DNA from 3 places in the Nocardia amikacinitolerans genome. Region 1 is predicted to be linked to each of the others. Evidence: riboswitches for the same ligand, from Rfam matches in the RefSeq annotation. Region 1 holds a riboswitch; each other region holds the start of a gene.
What was found. Region 1 has a riboswitch for cobalamin ahead of CRP45_RS10020 (ABC transporter substrate-binding protein). Riboswitches for the same ligand answer to the same signal wherever they lie in the genome.
Positions count from the first base shown of each region.

Region 2: linked by a shared signal. The riboswitch ahead of metE (5-methyltetrahydropteroyltriglutamate--homocysteine S-methyltransferase) and the one ahead of CRP45_RS10020 (ABC transporter substrate-binding protein) in region 1 are both predicted to bind cobalamin.
Region 3: linked by a shared signal. The riboswitch ahead of glyA (serine hydroxymethyltransferase) and the one ahead of CRP45_RS10020 (ABC transporter substrate-binding protein) in region 1 are both predicted to bind cobalamin.

Region 1 is NZ_OBEG01000002.1:386,788-390,061, forward strand. It holds gene CRP45_RS10020 (ABC transporter substrate-binding protein) at 1-1,235, opposite strand, end outside; cobalamin riboswitch at 1,254-1,428, opposite strand; gene CRP45_RS10025 (SMP-30/gluconolactonase/LRE family protein) at 1,598-2,512, opposite strand; gene CRP45_RS10030 (alpha/beta hydrolase) at 2,615-3,274, shown strand, end outside.
Region 2 is NZ_OBEG01000006.1:302,040-305,313, reverse strand. It holds gene CRP45_RS25980 (pyruvate carboxylase) at 1-791, opposite strand, end outside; cobalamin riboswitch at 1,040-1,247, shown strand; gene metE (5-methyltetrahydropteroyltriglutamate--homocysteine S-methyltransferase) at 1,397-3,274, shown strand, end outside.
Region 3 is NZ_OBEG01000001.1:932,148-935,421, forward strand. It holds gene glyA (serine hydroxymethyltransferase) at 201-1,502, opposite strand; cobalamin riboswitch at 1,640-1,843, opposite strand; gene CRP45_RS04410 (pyruvate carboxylase) at 2,086-3,274, opposite strand, start outside.

The DNA of each region.
Region 1 (3,274 bases):
TCGGCGGGGACCGTCTCCAGCCGGATCGTGATACCGGCGGCCTTGGCGTGCTCGGCGAAAAGCGTTGCGGATTCGACCATCCCGGGAATGGCGTCGGCGGTCTGCAAGGTGACGGTCAGGTTGTGCTTGCCCGCCTCCTTCAGCAGCTGCCTGGCCCGCTCGGGGTCGTAGGTCCGCTGCGGCAGGCTGTCGTTGTAGAAAGGCGCGCCCTTGCCGTAGATGTCGTTGCCGACCTCGCCGTAGCCGTAGTACACCGAGTCGACCATGGCCTGTCGATCGACAGCCAACCGCATCGCCTGGCGGACCCGCACGTCATCGAAAGGCGGTTCGTCGACGCGCATTTGGAAGGCGCCCATCAGTCCGGCCGGTGGGGTGACGACGTAGGCGTCCGGATCGCTGTCCAGCGAACGCGCCTGTAGGTACGACATCTCCTGCACCAGATCCACTTCGCCGGAGAGGAAGGCGTTCATCCGCGCCTCGGTCTCGGCGATCTGGATGATCTCGACCTCGTCCAGGTGTACCGGACCGTCCCAATATTTCTCGTTGCGCCGCAACACCGTTCGGTCGCCCGGCGACCACGAGTGCAGCGCGAACGGGCCGGTGCCGACCGGGAGAGTCCGCTCGTCGAACACCGTGCTGCCGTCCTTGACGACGTAGCAGTACCACCCCGCGAGCACCGAGCCGAAGTCCGCGATCGGCGTCTTCATCGCGACGACGACGCCGAGCTCACCGTCGGCCCTGGTGCGGGCCATGTCGACCACCGCGAGGTCGCCCGAGGACGGCTTTGCCGGGTCGAGCATGCGCTCGAAGCTCCACAGCACATCCCGGGCGGTCAGCGGCGTGCCGTCGCTGAAGACCACGCCGGGGCGCAGGGTGATCCGCCATTCGCTGCCGTCCGCGTTGGGTTCCAGCGACTGCGCGAGCCGGTACCGCAGGGTCAGGTCGTTGTTGTAGGCGACCAGCTTGTCCCACACGTTCTTGGAGACCGCGCCGCCCGCGGAACTGCCCGCCCGGTGCGGGTCGAGCACGTCGACGCTCGCGGCACGCCCGGCGATCGCGGAGCGCAACCGGCCACCCGCGCGCGGCGGACCCTCCGGCGCTCCGGTCGATCCGTCGGTCCCGCAACCGGTGAGCACACCGATGCCGCCGAGCGCGACGAGGCCGGCAGCCCCGGCCCCGCGCAGCAATAACTCCCGGCGGCCCAGCGGCCGTCGAGATCCTGTGGAGTTGTCCATGCCATCCTCGTGGAGAGTCGTCCCGATGCATCCGACGCGGGTGTCCTGGCTCCCGGATCGACGCGCACCACCGGCCTTCCAACCCGGGCAGGTCGTGGCCATGAATCGGCGGATTGCTCCTCGGTGACAGTTGCGGGACAGCCCCGGATTCGCACCGGTGTTCCCCGCGTCGACGTTGGACGATACCGGCAGGCGCAGACGTGCGGGTTCCCCAACCACCGCGGCTGACCGTATGACGGGAGAGAAATGGCGGCTATCTGGGCGTGTCGCACAGCCATTCGACTCCCGTCGAATCCATTTCTCTATCGAGGGCCGAGAAATGGTGGTCGAGCGGGATCACTGCGAGCCGAGGCGGGGGTGTGTTAGGGGGCGAGCTGGATGCGTAGGACCGCGCCGCGTTCGGTGCCCGCGAGGAGTTCGCCGGGGCGGCCCGGTACGGCGACGAGCGACGTCATCGGTTCGGCCGAGAGGATGCGGCAGGGCTGGCCGTTCGGATCGATCCGGACGAGCTGGCCGGACAGCGCGGTCACGTAGACCGCGCCCGCATCGTCCACCAGCAAGTCGTCGGCGAAGTCGGGGACGCCGGGAAGCGCGGACGTGAGATCGGTGAGAACGGTGCGACGGTCCGGTTCGGTGACCGGGAAGCGCAGGACCCGTCCGAGCGGACCGCCGTTGGAGGTCAGGTACACCGTGCCGTCGTGCACGGCGATGCCGTTGGCGTTCAGCCTTGCCCGCTCGGTCCAGCCCGTGTCGACGACGCCGTCGCGGCCGATGCGGATCACGCCGGTCGCGGAGGCGACGTAGAGCGTGCCGTCGGCGTCGAAGGCCGCGCCGTTGGGCATGGTGAATCCGGACGCGAAGATCTCCGGGCGCGGTGCGTCGGCGGCCGGGTCGAAACGGACGACGCCACCGGGGCGAACGACGCTGGTCGGCGCGTCGCCGTAGACGGCGTACATCAGCCCGTCCGGTCCGAGCCGGACCGCGCCGGGAAACTCCACCGGGACCGTGGCCGTCAGCCGTCCCGCGTCGTCGTAGCGCTGCACCTCGTTGCGGTACAGCCGGGAAACCCACAGGTTGCCCTGCCCGTCGTAGGCCAGGTTCTCCGACCAGTCCAGCACCGGGACGGCGGCGGGCAGTGCGGTCGCCGACGTCGCGGGCGCGCAAGCGGGGGCTGGTTCCGCGGTCGCGTGCGGCGCGGCGGCTCCGGCGCAGGCCAGGGCGACGGCGAGCGCGGGAACGGCGCGGCGCAGGAGCGCGGGCAACTCGACGACGGACACCTGGGACCTCCTGATCGGCACCGCGAACGCGCGCAGTGTAACCGCCTGCTCACCGGGATGGTGAAGTCCCCTGAAATGCAGAAGGTTTGGCACTATCAGTGCATGCTCTACTTCGACGGCACGCGCGGCAGGCTGCACTATCGGCGCTGGACGGTCGACCACCCCGCGGCGGTGGCGATACTACTGCCCGGTATCGGCCAGCACAGCGGCCACTACCACCGGTTCGCCCGGTACCTACGGTCGATCGACGTCGAGGTGTGGGGACTGGACACCGCGGGCCACGGCCTCAGCGAAGGCGATCCCGCGCATCCCGGCACCCTCGCCGAGCTGGTCGCGGACGCGACCCGACTGGTGGATCTGGCGCGTGTCGAACTGCCGGACACGCCGTTGGTGTTGATGGGGCATTCGCTCGGTGCGGTCACCGTGCTCGGCATGCTCGGCGCCGCGGTACCGGACGCGAGCACGGCCACCGACCTCAATGCCGTCGAGGCGAACTTCCCGACCGTCCCGAGCATCGACCCTGGCACGCTGTCCGGTCTGGTGCTCTCGGCTGTTCCGCGCCGCGCACTCGGCAGCGGCCTGCCCGGCGCTCCCGGCACCCCGCTTCCGTCCGATCTTCCGATCCTGGCGGTGCACGGGACGGAGGACCGTCGCGCGCCGATCGATGCGATGCGGGTCTGGACTGCACGCCACGAATGGGTAGATTTACGCGAGTACGCCGACGCCGGGCACGATCTGCTGCACGAGCCGGTGCGCGCGCGG
Region 2 (3,274 bases), on a different contig from region 1:
CGGGCGAAGGCCACCGCGTCGGCGCAGATGCGTTCGCGCAGCGCCGGATCCAGGTTCGGCGCGGGCGCCAGCTCGATCACCTTCTGGTGGCGACGCTGCACCGAACAGTCGCGCTCGAACAGGTGCATGACGTTGCCGTGCTGGTCGGCCAGGATCTGCACCTCGATGTGGCGCGGGTTCACCACCGCCTGCTCGAGGAACACGGTCGGGTCGCCGAACGCGGATTCGGCCTCACGCGAAGCGGCCTCGATCGATTCGCGCAGCTGCTCGGGCGCGGCGACCCGGCGCATGCCGCGACCGCCACCGCCCGCGACCGCCTTGACGAAGATCGGGTATTCGAGTTCGTTTGCGGCGGAGAGCAATTCGTCCACGTCCGCCGACGGCGCGCTGGACTTCAGCACCGGAAGTCCTGCCGCCCTTGCGGCCTCGATGGCGCGCGCCTTGTTGCCCGCCAGCTCCAGCACTTCGGCCGAGGGGCCGATGAAGGTGATGCCCTCGCGCGCGCAGGCCGCCGCCAGGTCCGGATTCTCGGAGAGGAATCCGTAGCCCGGGTAGATCGCGTCGGCGCCCGCGGACTTGGCCGCGTCGATGATCGCCTCGATGGAGAGGTAGGCGCGGACCGGGTGGCCCTTCTCCCCGATCTGATAGGACTCCGCCGCCTTCAAACGGTGGACCGAGTTGCGGTCCTCGTATGGGAAGACGGCGACGGTCCCGATGCCGAGTTCGTAGGCGGCGCGGAACGCGCGGATGGCGATCTCGCCACGATTGGCAACCAAGACTTTCGAGAACATTGAACCAAGGTACCTGGCCCCGAATACAGCGACGACATGGAAGTCCCCTTCGCAGCAATCTTCACAACGAGACCTAGCAGGCTTGCGAAGTTGCGTTCATCCCTGCGTCACATCTCACCATCCGCCCCGCCGGTCTGTGCGGGCAGGCCGAGGGGTGCGCACGGAATATTCCGCCGTCCGTTTATGCTGGACAACGCAGCTGGTTCTCCAGTGCGCCCGACGAGATGGAGCCCCGACGTCGAGCGCCGGAGTCGAAGTCCGCTCCCGGTTTGCCGGTGGCGGGCGAGAGGGAACCCGGTGGGAATCCGGGACTGTCCCGCAGCGGTGAGCAGGAACGAACACCGTCATCACGCACTGGGCGAAGGCCTGGGAAGCGGCGGTCAGTAGGTCGGCGAGGGGAAATCTCCCCAGCCGGTGCCCGCGAGTCCGAAGACCTGCCAGTTGTGCCGGATACGCCGTATCCGGCGGCCACCGCCTCGTGGATTGGGCGCGCGGACCACCAGTGCTTCCCGGGCTCCGTCTGTCTTCGGTTGCCCGCGACGTTCGCTGGTCGCCGCGCGCTCGCATGGCGATGGCTCACGACCTGAAAAGCACTGGAGCACACCGTGACTGTTTCCGAACACGCACCATTCACCGCGACTGTTCTCGGGCTACCGCGCGTGGGGCCGCGGCGCGAGCTGAAGCGCGCCACCGAGTCGTACTGGGCCGGGCGCCTCGACGCCGAGCAGCTGCACACTGTCGCCCGCGACCTGCGGCGAACCCAGCTGACCGAGCTGCTGGCTGCCGGGCTGGACTCGATCCCGGTCGGCACCTTCTCCTACTACGACCAGGTGCTCGACACCGCTGTCCTGCTCGGCGCGCTGCCCGAGCGGGTGGCCGGGATCGCCGATCCGCTCGACCGCTACTTCGCCGCCGCCCGCGGCACCGACACCGTGGAACCGCTGGAGATGACCAAGTGGTTCGACACCAACTACCACTACCTCGTCCCCGAGATCGGCCCGGAGACGACGTTCGCGCTGCACCCGGAGAAGCTGCTCGCCGAGCTGAGCGAGGCGATCGAGCTCGGTGTGCCCGCGCGTCCGGTGGTGGTCGGGCCGGTCACCTTCCTGAAGCTGGCCAAGGCCACCGGCGGCGCGGCGCTGGATCGGCTCGGCGAGCTGGTCCCGCTCTACCGCGACCTGCTGCGTCAGCTGGCCGCCGCGGGTGCGGCGTGGGTGCAGATCGATGAGCCGGTGCTGGTCACCGATCTCACAGCGGACGAGATCGAGCTGGTCCGGCGCACCTACGCCGAGCTGGCCGAGGCGAGCGAGCGGCCCGCGATCCTGGTCGCCACCTACTTCGGCACGCCGGGCGACGCTCTTCCCGCGCTCGCGAGCACCGCCGTCGAGGGCATCGCGCTCGACTTCACCGCGGCGCTGGACCTGTCCGCGGTGGCCTCGCTGCCATCGCTGGCGGACAAGCTGCTGGTGGCGGGCGTGGTCGACGGACGCAATGTGTGGCGCACCGACCTCGACCGCGCGCTGTCCACCCTCGGGACGCTGCTCGGCAGCGCGTCGTCGGTGACGGTGTCGAGCTCATGCTCGCTGCTGCACGTGCCGTACTCGCTGGAACCCGAGACCGGGCTGGACGAGAAGCTGCGCTCCTGGCTGGCCTTCGGCGCCGAGAAGGTGACCGAAGTGCGGCTGCTGGCAACGGCTTTGGCGCAGGGTACCGAGGCCATCGCGGACGATCTCGCGGCCGCGCGTGCGGCAGCGGAGTCCCGCACCGCCGACCCGCGACTCTCCGACGCGCAGGTTCGGGCGCGGCTCGATTCGCTCGGCCCGGACGCCACCCGCCGCGCGCCCGCCGAGGAACGCCGTGCCCTCCAGGCCCAGCGGCTCGATCTGCCCGCGCTGCCGACCACCACGATCGGCTCCTACCCGCAGACCTCGGCGATCCGGCTGGCCAGGGCGGCGCTGCGCAAGGGCGAGATCGACCAGGCCGAGTACGTGCGCCGGATGCGCGCCGAGATCGCCGACGTCGTCGCGTTGCAGGAGAAGCTCGACCTGGACGTGCTCGTGCACGGCGAGCCGGAGCGCAACGACATGGTGCAGTACTTCGCCGAACAGCTCGACGGTTTCGCGGCCACCGAGAACGGCTGGGTGCAGTCCTACGGCACCCGCTGCGTGCGGCCGCCGATCCTGTTCGGCGACGTCACCCGGCGCACGCCGATGACCGTCGACTGGATCACCTACGCCCAGTCGCTGACCGACAAGCCGGTCAAGGGCATGCTGACCGGCCCGGTCACCATCCTCGCCTGGTCGTTCGTGCGCGACGACCAGCCGCTGGCCGACTCGGCGCGCCAGGTGGCGCTGGCGATCCGGGACGAGACCGTGGATCTGCAGTCCGCGGGCATCCGCATCATCCAGGTCGACGAACCCGCCCTGCGCGAACTGCTCCCGCTGCGCGCCGCCGACCAGCCCGCCTACCTGGACTGGTCGGTG
Region 3 (3,274 bases), on a different contig from region 1:
GTTGAACTCCACCGCCTGTGACCCGACAAAACGAACCGGGAATTCTCGGTCTCGGCGATCGCCCGTTCGGCGTTAGCAGATCTGGGCAAGCCAGATACGATCTTCGATACGTGAGGACGAACGGCACCCGGTGGCCGGCGGCCACGTCGTGTCGCGACCTCGCCTGCCGGTCGTGCGGGCAACCCTTTCCCGGCACATGCTCAGCCGAGCAGGTTCCAGTCCTCCATCCCCGGGTAGAGCGGGAAGGACTGGGCCAGCTTGGAGACCCGCCCGCGCAGGGAGTCCAGGTCGGTGGAGCCGGTCAGCGCGGTGGCGATGATGTCGGCGACCTCGGTGAACTCGGCGTCGCCGAAGCCGCGGGTGGCTAGCGCCGGGGTGCCGATGCGCAGGCCGGAGGTGACCATCGGCGGGCGCGGGTCGAACGGAACGGCGTTGCGGTTCACCGTGATTCCGATCTCGTGCAGGAGGTCCTCACCCTGTTGACCGTCCAGCTGCGAGTTGCGCAGGTCGACAAGGACGAGGTGCACATCGGTGCCGCCGGTGAGCACGGTGATGCCCTTGGCTTGGGCGTCGGCCTGGGTCAGACGTTCGGCGATGATCTTGGCGCCGGACAGGGTGCGTTCCTGACGCTCCTTGAACTCCGGGGTGCCTGCGATCTTGAAAGCCACGGCCTTGGCGGCGATGGCGTGCATGAGCGGACCGCCCTGCTGGCCGGGGAACACCGAGCTGTTCAGCTTCTTGGCGAACTCCTGCTTGGCCAGGATCAGACCGGAACGCGGACCGCCGAGGGTCTTGTGCACGGTGGAGGACACGACGTCGGCGTAGGGCACCGGAGAGGGGTGCAGACCGGCGGCGACCAGACCGGCGAAGTGCGCCATGTCCACCCACAGGTAGGCGCCCACCTCGTCGGCGATCTCGCGGAACGCGGCGAAGTCCTGGTGCCGCGGGTAGGCCGACCAGCCGGCAACGATCACCTTCGGTGCCGTATTGCGGGCGATCTTGCGCACCTCGTCCATATCGATCAGGTGATTTCGTTCGCTGACCCGGTACGTCTGCACGCCGTACAACTTGCCGGAGAAGTTCAGCCGCATGCCGTGCGTCAGGTGGCCGCCGTGCGCGAGATCCAGGCCGAGCAGGCGTTCGCCCGGGTTCATCAGCGCCATGAGCACCGCGGCATTGGCCTGCGCACCCGAATGCGGCTGCACATTCGCGTAATCCGCGCCGAATAGCTCGGTGACGCGGGCGCGGGCGAGATCCTCGACGACGTCGACGTGCTCGCAGCCGCCGTAGTAGCGGCGGCCCGGGTAGCCCTCGGCGTACTTGTTGGTCAGCACGCTGCCCTGCGCCTGCAGCACCGCGCGCGGCACGAAGTTCTCCGAGGCGATCATTTCCAGGGTGTCGCGCTGGCGCGCGAGCTCGCCCGTCACCGCGGCGGCGACCTCGGGATCGAGTTCGGTCAGGGAGCGGGTAAGCGAGGTGGATCGAAGGCTTGGGGTGACCACAGGTGAACTCCGTTGGCTGGCATCGAGATAGCCGACGCCCTACTGCACGCAGACCTGATCGAGCCCGTCCCAGCGCGCGCGTGGTCCAGGGCTGTCGGTGCTGCGCCCAATCCACGAGGCGGCGACCGCCGGACGCGGCGCGTCCGGCGCAACGGGCAGGTCTTCGGACTCGCAGGCGCCGACCACGATCGGAGTCGTCCTAGTGGCCGTCGCTTCCCGGACGCGCAGCATCCAGTGCCTGTGACGGCGTTCGTTCCTGCTCACCGCTGCGGGACAGTCCCGGAATCCCACCGGGTTCCCTCTTCGCCCCGACCACGTGACCGCAGTGCGAGGCTTCGACACCGGCGACCTGCGGGGGCTCCCGACATCGCGATCACCGGCGAACCAGCTGCGCCGAAGAGCATACGACGCAAGCGACAGCACACCCGCATCCGGGTTTCGAGGACGGCTCCCGAGCCATCCGGCAAGACACCTGCCCGGATCGGGGGAATGCCGAGGATGTCGCCGAGGGCACCGGATCAGTCCCGACCGAGAAGGACCCGGTGCCCGGCGTGCATCATCGCGGCCGCGGTGGCCTGGGTGGTCAGGCGATCACCAGCAGCAGATCACCGCCGTCGACCTGCTGGATGGCTCCGATCGCGATCCGTTCGATCACTCCGTCGCGGGGAGCGGTGATGGCGGCCTCCATCTTCATGGCCTCGATCGTGGCCACCGTGTCGCCTGCGCTGACTCGGTCGCCGACCGCGGCCACGACGGTGACGACACCGGAGAACGGGGCCGCGAGCTGGCCCGGATCGGCGGGGTTCGCCTTCTCGGCCACCGGGATCTTGTCGGCGACGGTGCGGTCTCGCACCACGACCTGGCGCAGTTGGCCGTTGAGCACGCAGACGACGGTGCGCATGCCGCGTTCGTCGGGCTCGGAGATCGCTTCCAGTCCGATGAGCAGGGTGACGCCCTTCTCCAGTTCCACGCGATGTTCCTCGTCGTGGCGCAGGCCGTAGAAGAACTGGTTGGCGGACAGCCGGGAGATGTCGCCGTACTTCGCGCGGTGGGCGAGGAATTCGGCGGTCGGTCCGGGAAACAGCAGCCGATTCAGCGTGGCGCGGCGCTGGGCGGAGGTGCCGTTCAAGCCTTCCTCGTCGTCGGCGGTGAGTTGGGTTTCCGGCTTGGCGGGTCCACGACCGGCCAGCGCCCGACTGCGGAAAGGCTCAGGCCAGCCGCCTGCGGGGGTGCCCAGCTCACCCCGCAGGAATCCGATCACCGAGTCGGGCACGTCGAAGCCGGCCGGATCGGTGGCGAACTCCTCGACATCCGCGCCCTTGCCGACCAGGGCCAGCGCGAGGTCGCCGACCACCTTCGAGGACGGGGTGACCTTCACCAAACGGCCCAAGAGCCGGTCTGCCGCGGCGTATTTCGCCTCGACCTCTTCGAACTGGTCGCCCAAGCCGAGGGAGATGGCCTGCTGACGCAGGTTCGACAGCTGACCACCGGGGATCTCGTGGTGGTAGACGCGCCCCGTCGGGCTCGGCAGCCCGGACTCGAAGGGCGCGTAGACCTTTCGCAGCGCCTCCCAGTACGGCTCCAGATCGCAGACGCTCTGCAGATCCAACCCGGTGTCGTAGGGCGAATGCGCCGCCGCCGCGACGATCGCCGACAGCGCGGGCTGAGAGGTGGTACCCGCCATGGGCGCCGACGCACCGTCGACCGCGTCCGCTCCGGCCTGCCACGCGGCGAGGTAGGTGGCCAGCTGGCCGCCCGGAGTGTCGTGGGTG